2 regions of the Streptomyces sp. JLYT201 genome follow, and region 2 is predicted to be linked to the other one. Evidence: riboswitches for the same ligand, from Rfam matches in the RefSeq annotation. Region 2 holds a riboswitch; the other holds the start of a gene.
What was found. A riboswitch is a leader RNA that binds a small molecule or an ion and turns the genes downstream of it on or off. The one in region 2 is predicted to bind glycine.

Region 1: another riboswitch for glycine. It lies ahead of gcvP (aminomethyl-transferring glycine dehydrogenase); the one in region 2 lies ahead of gcvT (glycine cleavage system aminomethyltransferase GcvT).

Annotation. Positions count from the first base shown of each region.
Region 1 is NZ_CM182551.1:8,136,940-8,141,243, reverse strand. It holds gene gcvP (aminomethyl-transferring glycine dehydrogenase) at 1-1,205, opposite strand, end outside; glycine riboswitch at 1,392-1,489, opposite strand; gene AC5WAM_RS34685 (PRC-barrel domain-containing protein) at 1,625-2,050, shown strand; gene AC5WAM_RS34680 (DNA polymerase IV) at 2,139-3,689, opposite strand; gene AC5WAM_RS34675 (MerR family transcriptional regulator) at 3,907-4,304, opposite strand, start outside.
Region 2 is NZ_CM182551.1:3,330,291-3,334,594, reverse strand. It holds gene glyA (serine hydroxymethyltransferase) at 1-282, opposite strand, end outside; gene gcvH (glycine cleavage system protein GcvH) at 308-685, opposite strand; gene gcvT (glycine cleavage system aminomethyltransferase GcvT) at 829-1,962, opposite strand; glycine riboswitch at 2,138-2,240, opposite strand; gene AC5WAM_RS13210 (AAA family ATPase) at 2,375-3,139, shown strand; gene AC5WAM_RS13205 (enhanced serine sensitivity protein SseB) at 3,210-3,995, shown strand; gene AC5WAM_RS13200 (enhanced serine sensitivity protein SseB C-terminal domain-containing protein) at 4,230-4,304, shown strand, end outside.

The DNA.
Region 1 (4,304 bases), 4.8 Mb from region 2:
ACGCGCGCGGTCAGCGTGTCGAAGTACGCGCCGTGCACGATCTCGACGCCGCCGGCCTTGAGGCCCTCGGCGAGCAGCGTGGCGTAGCGGTGGGTGCGCCGGGCGATCGTCTTCAGGCCCTCGGGGCCGTGGTACACCGCGTACATCCCGGCCATGACGGCGAGCAGCACCTGGGCGGTACAGATGTTGCTGGTCGCCTTCTCACGGCGGATGTGCTGCTCGCGGGTCTGCAGGGCGAGGCGGTAGGCCTTGTTGCCGTCGGCGTCGACGGACACGCCGACCAGGCGTCCGGGCAGGTTGCGGGCGAACTTCTCATGCACCGCCATGTAGCCCGCGTGCGGACCGCCGAAGCCCATCGGCACGCCGAAGCGCTGCGTGGTGCCGACCGCGATGTCGGCGCCGAGCTCGCCGGGCGAGGTGAGCAGCGTGAGCGCGAGCAGGTCGGCGGCGACGGTGACGATCGCGCCCAGGCCGTGGGCCTGCTCGATGACCGGCTTGAGGTCGCGCACAGCACCGGAGGCGCCGGGGTACTGCATCAGTACGCCGTTGATCTCGCGCTCGGCGAGGTCGGCGGGGATGCCGTCGCTGAGGTCCGTGACGACCACCTCGACCCCGGTCGGCTCGGCCCGGGTCTGGATCACTGCGATGGTCTGCGGCAGCACGTCGGCGTCGACGACGAACACGCCGTTCTTGACCTTGCCGACGCGCCGGGAGAGGGCCATGGCCTCGGCGGCCGCGGTGCCCTCGTCCAGCAGCGAGGCGCCGGAGGTGGGCAGCCCCGTCAGCTCGGCGACGACGGTCTGGAAGTTGAGGAGCGCCTCGAGGCGGCCCTGGGAGATCTCCGGCTGGTACGGCGTGTACGCGGTGTACCAGGAGGGGTTCTCCATCACGTTCCGCAGGATCACGGGCGGCGTGAACGTGCCGTAGTAACCGAGCCCGATCATGGAGTCGAGCACCTGGTTGCGGTCCGCGAGGGAGCGCAGCTCGGCCAGGACCTCGGCCTCGGTGCGCGCACCGGGCAGCTCCAGGGCCTCGGCGTTCTTGATCACATCCGGCACGGCGGCGGCCGTGAGTTCGTCCAGGGAGCCGTAGCCGACCTGGGCGAGCATCTTGGCGCGGGCTTCCGCGTCGGGCCCGATGTGCCGCTGCTCGAAGGGGATTCCCTGTTCGAGCTGCGTGAGCGGAGTGCGAGGGGTGGCTGTCATTGCGGAGGCCTCCTGGTCTGACACGACCTGCGAGGGGCACCACGGCGCGGGTACCCGGACGGCCTCCCCCTCTGTCATCTCAACCTGAGAGCTTCACAGGACCGCCGGAGCGGCTCTGCTTTCACCGTCGGTGAGGAAGGGTTCCGAACGTGCCCGCCCGACGCCCGCCCTGCTTTCCAGAGTGGCCTCGTCCGTGCGGTACAGGGGCCTGAGAGATTCCGGGGAGGAGTTGCTCCTTCGGCGCCTCCGGTGCTGCCACCGAAGAGCTCTCCCGCACGGGGTCAACAGCCGCTTGCCAGCCTACCAGCGCGGTCCGTGGCCGATCCCTCGAGTGGCCGCCCGTCCCGATGTGCTCTTTCGTAGGTATGACGACCGAAAAACGGATGAGCCCGGATGACTTGCGACCAAGTGGAGGGAACGTGCAGACAGATATCGATCCCCGCAATCTGATCGGCCGCAAGGCGTTCGACCGCGACGGAACCAAGATCGGAACGGTCGACGAGATCTATCTCGACGACGCCACGGGCGCCCCGGAGTGGGCGGCCATACGCACCGGTCTGTTCAGCCGTGACGCGTTCGTCCCGCTGGAGCCCAGCGAGCTGGTGCAGGACGGCACCCTGCGCGTGCCCTTCGAGCGCGCCCTGATCAAGGACGCCCCCGACTTCGGCGTGGGCCGCCACCTCTCCCCCGAGCAGGAGCTCCAGCTCTACCGCCACTACGGCCTGGACGTGACGCCGCCGCCCGCGCCGGACCACGACTTCGGCCGCCGGGCGGGCCGGGCGGACCGGGTGAACCGGGCGAACGGAGCGGAGGGGGTGGACAGGGCGGACGGGGCGGGCACCTGACCGCCACGCGGCCCCCGCCCGCACCGCCCGCACCGCCCGCACCGCCCGCACCGCCCGCACCGCCCGCACCGCCCGCACCGAGGGGTGCCTACCCGGCCCCCTCCGCCAGCGGCAGCGCCCCTCCCTCACCGGCCGAGGCCTCCCGACCCACCGAAGCGGCCTCTGCGGCCTCTGCGGCCTCCTGGTCCACCGGCTCCCCTTCCGCGGCCTCCCGCTGCGTCGAAGCCCCCGCGTCCGCCACCACCAGAGGCAGCGGATCCGACGGCTCCAGCTCCGGGTCGTCCGTGCGGAACGTCCGCACCCGCCCCGGCGCCGAGTCCGGGGTCTCGAACCGCACGGTCACCCGCCCCAGCCCGCTGCCCTGCACCCATCCGGGCCCGTACACCGCATGCCGTACGTCGTGCCCCGCTGGCCACCGCCGCTCGGCGGGCGCCACCGGCTCCTCGACCGCGTCGCCCGGCCCGGCCCCCGCGTCGGGCCCGCCTTCCTGCGCGACGGCGGCCACCGGGACAGCCGCCGCTTCCTCCTCCTCGGCCCCGGGCGCCAGGGACTCGGTCTGCAGCACCGCGTGGGCCTGCGCGAACAGGTCCTCCTGCGTGAAGTCCGCGAGGCCGCTCACCCCGACGCCGAGCAGCCGCACCCCGCCCGTGGTGTCCACGGACTCCAGGAGCCGCGCCGCCGCCTCCCGCACCACGGCCGGATCGTCCGTCGGCCCCCGCAGCGTCTCGGAGCGGGTCAGCGTCGAGAAGTCGAACCGTCGCACCTTCAGGACGATGGTCCGCCCGGAGTGCCCGGCCGCCCGCAGCCGCTGCACGCACCGGTCGGCGAGCCGCGCCACCTCCATCCGCACCCGCACCCGGTCGTGGATGTCCACGTCGTACGTGTCCTCGACGCTGACCGACTTGGTGTCCCGCTCGGCCACCACGGGCCGCTCGTCCCTGGCCAGCGCCATCGCGTACAACGCCCCGCCGTGGGCCTTGCCCAGGAGCCGCACCAGCTCGTCCTCTCCGGCTTCGGCGAGTTCCTCCACGGTGGTGATGCCGGCCCGTCGCAGATGGTCTCCGGTCGCGGGGCCCACACCGGGCAGCACCCGTACCGGCATCGGCCCGAGCAGCGTCCGCTCCGTGCCGGGCTCTATCAGGACGAGGCCGTCGGGCTTGGCCTCCTCCGAGGCGATCTTCGCCAGCATCTTGGACACGGCCAGGCCCACGGACCCGGTGAGCCCGGTCACCCGCAGGATGTCCGCCCGCAGCCGCTCCCCCACGGCCCGCGCGGACGCCTCGTCGCCGGCGACGCCGCCCGCCTCCAGGTCCACGAAGGCCTCGTCGAGGCTGAGCGGCTCCACGAGCGGCGACAGCTGCCGCAGCAACCCCATGACCTGCTCGCTGACCTCCCGGTACAGACCGAACCGGGGCACGAGGTACGCGGCGTTCGGCGCGAGGCGCCGCGCCTGCCCCATCGGCATCGCCGAGTGCACCCCGAACCGCCGGGCCTCGTACGACGCGGTCGCGACCACGCCCCGCGGCCCGAGGCCGCCGACCACGACGGCCTTGCCGCGCAGGCTCGGCTTCGCGGCCTGCTCGGCAGACGCGTAGAAGGCATCCATGTCGAGATGCAGGATGGTCGGCGCGGTTCTCACGCCCCTGATGCTGCCCTACGCCACTGACAATGCCCGTGACCAGCGGCGACGGACCAGTCAGCGAGGCCGTGCGACGGCAGGCCAGACCTCTTGGCCACGGGCCGGACCCTCAGACGGCGCGTACAGGCACCCACCGAGGGCGCGTACGGCCCTGTGCGCGCCTCAGGCGCACGGAAGGGGCCGGAGGCGTCAGCGCCTCCGCTCGCCCCGCAGAGCCTCACACAGCGCGATTGCGGCGCTGCGCCAGCTCGTCCCCCGGGTGGTTGCCGACGAGGGTCTCCCCCGTGTCGACGCGCTCTCCGTGCAGCTGCGACAGCGCCGCCTCGACGTCGCGCCAGACGACACCGACGGCGATTCCGAAGACGCCCTGACCGCCCTGGAGCAGCTCGTGCACCTCACCGGGCGACGTGCACTCGTACACCGTCGCGCCGTCGCTCATCAGCGTCGTGCGCTCCAGGTCCCGGAAGCCGCTGTCCCGCAGGTGCTGCACCGTGGTGCGGATGTTCTGCAACGACACACCGGTGTCGAGGAAGCGCTTCACGATCTTCAGGACGACGACGTCGCGGAAGCTGTAGAGCCGCTGTGTGCCGGAGCCGCCCGCGGCGCGCACGCTGG
Region 2 (4,304 bases):
CTGGACGTTGGCGTACTCGGCGCCGAACAGCTCCTTGACCCGGTCGATCGCGATCTGCTCGGCCACGTCGACGTGCTCGCAGCCGCCGTAGTAGCGGCGGCCGGGGTAGCCCTCGGCGTACTTGTTGGTGAGGACCGTGCCCTGGGCCTCCATGACGGCGACCGGAGCGAAGTTCTCCGAGGCGATCATTTCCAGGGTGGACTGCTGGCGGTTCAGCTCGGCGTCGACGGCCGCGGCCACGTCCGGGTCGAGCTCGTGGAGAGGGGTGTTCAGAAGCGACATCGGAAGATCAGTCCTTACGCCGTGGTCAGCTGCCTGCGAACTCGGTGTACTCGTCGGCGGAGAGCAGGTCGCCCGGCTCCTCGGCGACGCGCACCTTGAACAGCCAGCCGCCCTCGAAGGGGGCCGAGTTCACCAGGGACGGGTCGTCCACAACGTCCTGGTTGGCCTCGACGACCTCACCGGAAACCGGCGAGTACAGGTCGCTGACCGACTTCGTCGACTCCAGCTCACCGCAGGTCTCACCCGCGGCGACCGTGTCGCCGACCGCCGGAAGCTGGGCGAAGACGACGTCGCCGAGCGCGTTGGCCGCGAACTCGGTGATGCCGACCGTCGCCACACCGTCCTCGGTGGCCGACAGCCACTCGTGCTCCTTGCTGTAACGCAGCTGCTGGGGGTTGCTCATGGCGTGAATTCTCCTGTACGCGGGCGTGTGCTGATGAACGCGGGGATGTGCAGTCTTACGGAGTGAGACGGGACGGACGGGGCACCGGCGGACGGACCGGACTCCGGCGCGTCCGCGGGATCAGGTCCGGCGCGGGCCGTGCGTCACTTCTGCCGCTTGTAGAACGGCAGCGCCACGACCTCGTAGGGCTCGTGGGTGCCGCGGATGTCGACGCCCACGCCCGCCGTGCCCGCCTGCGCGTGCGCCGGGTCCACGTACGCCATCGCGATCGGCTTGCCGAGCGTCGGCGACGGGGCGCCGGAGGTGACCTGGCCGATGACCTCGCCGTTCGCCACGACGTCCATGCCCGCGCGCGGCACCCGGCGGCCCTCGGCGACAAGCCCGACGAGCTTGCGCGGGGGCGCGCTCTCGGCGCGCTCCGCGGCGGCCTGCAGGGCGTCGTGGCCCACGAAGTCGTCGGCGTGGGTCGTCTTGTCGAACTTCACGACCCGGCCGAGGCCCGCGTCGAAGGGGGTCAGCGACGTCGTCAGCTCGTTCCCGTACAGCGGCATGCCCGCCTCCAGGCGCAGCGTGTCGCGGCAGGACAGGCCGCATGGCACGAGCCCCACGGGGGTACCCGCGTCCGTGAGCGCCCGCCAGAGCTTCTCGGCGTGCTGCGGCTGCACGAACAGCTCGAAGCCGTCCTCGCCGGTGTAGCCGGTGCGGGCGATCAGGGCGGGCACGCCCGCCACGGTGCCCGGCAGGCCCGCGTAGTACTTCAGGCCGTCCAGGTCGGCGTCCGTGAGGGACTTCAGGATGCCGGGGGACTCCGGGCCCTGCACCGCGATCAGGGCGTAGGCGTCGCGGTCGTCGCGGACCTCGGCGTCGAAGCCCGCGGCGCGCTCGGTGAGGGCGTCCAGGACGGTCTGGGCGTTGGAGGCATTGGCCACGACCATGTACTCGGTCTCGGCCAGGCGGTAGACGATCAGGTCGTCCAGGATGCCGCCGTCCTGCCGACAGATCATGGTGTACCGGGCGCGGCCCACGGAGACGGAGCCGATGTTGCCGACGAGCGCGAAGTTCAGCAGGTCCACGGCCTGGGCGCCGGTGACGGTGATCTCGCCCATGTGGGAGAGGTCGAAGAGGCCGGCCTTGGTGCGCACGGCGTTGTGCTCGTCGCGCTCGCTGGCGTACCGCAGCGGCATGTCCCAGCCCGCGAAGTCGGTCATCGTGGCGCCCAGCGAACGGTGCAGGGCGTCGAGGGCGGTCTGACGTGGGGCGCTTGCGGTCTGACTCATCAGTACTGGCTCCAGGGCATGACGGGCGAGGTCTGTCCTCCCCATCTGTCATAAACCTGAGAGGTTCACCACGTCCCGCGCGTATGACGGGGCATGACTTGCACCTTGGGTGGAGCCGTCCCGCGGGCCGAGCTGGTGGCGCTCGTCGGGGGAGTGGCTCGCTTTTCAGATGTGCCTCGCCCGCGCGGTACGGGGCCTGAGAGATTCAAGGGAGGAACTTGCTCCTTCGGCGCCCCGCGACGCTCCTGCGTCACCGGGGACTCTCCCGCGCGGATTCAAGCGGCCGGTATGGAGTTGGCGCGCACATCATTGCACGCGCCCCCGCTTCACAACAGCCGCAACCAGGGAGTCCCCCGCTGTCGTCTTCGTAGGGCATTACCTTCTCTTTACATACGACGGAGAAGTACTGGGGATGAGTGACGTGACGAGCATGGGGAGGCCGATCACGGTGCGCAGGAGCAGTGCTTACGCGACGACCACGGGTGTCTCGCTGCCCAGGGCGGGGGCGGTGCTGCCCGGCGCGGGCGTCGCCCTGCCCCCGCAGCCGGGCGCCCCCGCGGCGCCCGCGCGGGAGGCCGTCGCCGCCTCCCACCGGGCCGTGGTGCGCGACCTCAGGGGCCGCTCCGGGCACGGCCCGCGCCGCCTGGTGTTCGCCGCGGGGGACGTCGTGGTGGTCTCCGGCCTGCCCGGCAGCGGCAAGTCCACGCTGATGCGGCGCGCCGTGGCGGGCCCGCGCGTGGACTCCCAGGACACCCGCGACCGCTGGGCGGCCCGGGTGCCGCGCCGGATCCCGTACGCGCTCTACCGCCCCCTGGTCCGCCTCGCGCACTACGTGCACCTGCGCCGGACGCTGCGCGCGGGCACCGGCGTCGTCGTCCACGACTGCGGCACCCAGCCGTGGGTGCGCCGCTGGCTCGCCCGCGCGGCGGCCCGGCGCGGGGCCACGCTGCACCTGCTCCTCCTCGACGTGCCCGCCCCGGTGGCCCTCGACGGCCAGCGCGCCCGGGGGCGCGGCGTCTCCCGGTACGCCTTCGCGCGCCACCGCAGGACGGTCGGCCGTCTCGTCCGGGCCGCCGAGAGCGGGCGCCTTCCGCGCGGCTGCGGCTCGGCGGTGCTGCTCGACCGGGAGGCGGCGGGGGCGCTGCGCGCGCTGGGCTTCGAGGGTCAGGGCGGGTAGGGCGGGGCGCGCGGGCCCGGCGGCGTTAGGGTCGGGCCGCAGACAGCACGCAGAGCAGAGGTCGAGGCAGATGGACTTTCCGGGGGACGTACCGGCACAGGCGCACGCCCATCCCTACGGCGGCTGGCCCGCCAACGAACTGGAGGAGGTGCTCGCCGCCTCGCTCGGCGCGCCGCCGTCCGAGGCGACGGGCGCCCGCATAGTCGAGGTGCTGGGCCGCAGCAGCCTGTGGATCCCGCTGCCGAACGGCGGCGGGCCCGAGAGCGGCACGCTCGACCTGCCGACGCTGGAGCTCGACGGGCAGGCGTACGTGCCCGTCTTCACCTCGGAGCAGGAGTTCCAGCAGGCCACCGGGGGGCGGATGAGCTGCACGGTGGCGCCCGCGGTGGAGTTCGCGCGCGGCCTGGCGCCGGAGCTCGGCATCGCGCTCAACCCGGAGGGCACGGTGGCGGTGCCGCTGCCGCCCGCCGCGGTGGCCGCGCTGTGCCGGGTGGGGCGCACGGAGCTGGACGGGCCCGCGAGCGGCGGCCGGGTGCGGCTCTTCGAGCCGGACTGGCAGGACGACCCGGTGGACTTCCTGTCCGCCGCGGCGCAGGAGTTCGAGGCGACGGGCGCGGTGCTCAGCGCGCGGCGCTGTCTCGCCACCGTCGAGGACGAGGCCCCCACCCTGTTCGTCGGCGTCGAGCTGTCCTCCTGGGAGAGCGACGCCCGGGACTTGCCCATGGCGGCCCTCGGCCGCGCCCTCGGCCGGACCCCGGTGCCGTGGCCGGTCAACCTGGTCCTCCTGGACGTGGCCCAGGACCCGGTGGGCGACTGGATGAGGGCCCGCCTCCGCCCGTTCTTCACCGCAGGCTAGGGGGAGCGCCCCGAGGGGCCAGCGCCCCGGGGGCCAGCGCCCCGAAGGGGCGCGGGGAACTGCGCGACCAGCCACGGACGGCCCGCAGGCATCCGACGGCAGAGCACGGCACAGCACGGCACAGCACGGCACCACCTGTTCAAGCGCTAAGTCGCCACACCCCGCTTAAGCTGGTGCCCGGTGACGCGGTCGGCGCAACGACCGCGCAGGGCACGTCGCGAAGGGGCGGTTAGGGTGAGCGCGTCGGGCACCGCTGCGGCCGGACAGGTCGAGCACATGCTGCGCCAGGTGACGCCGGGGCGCTATGAC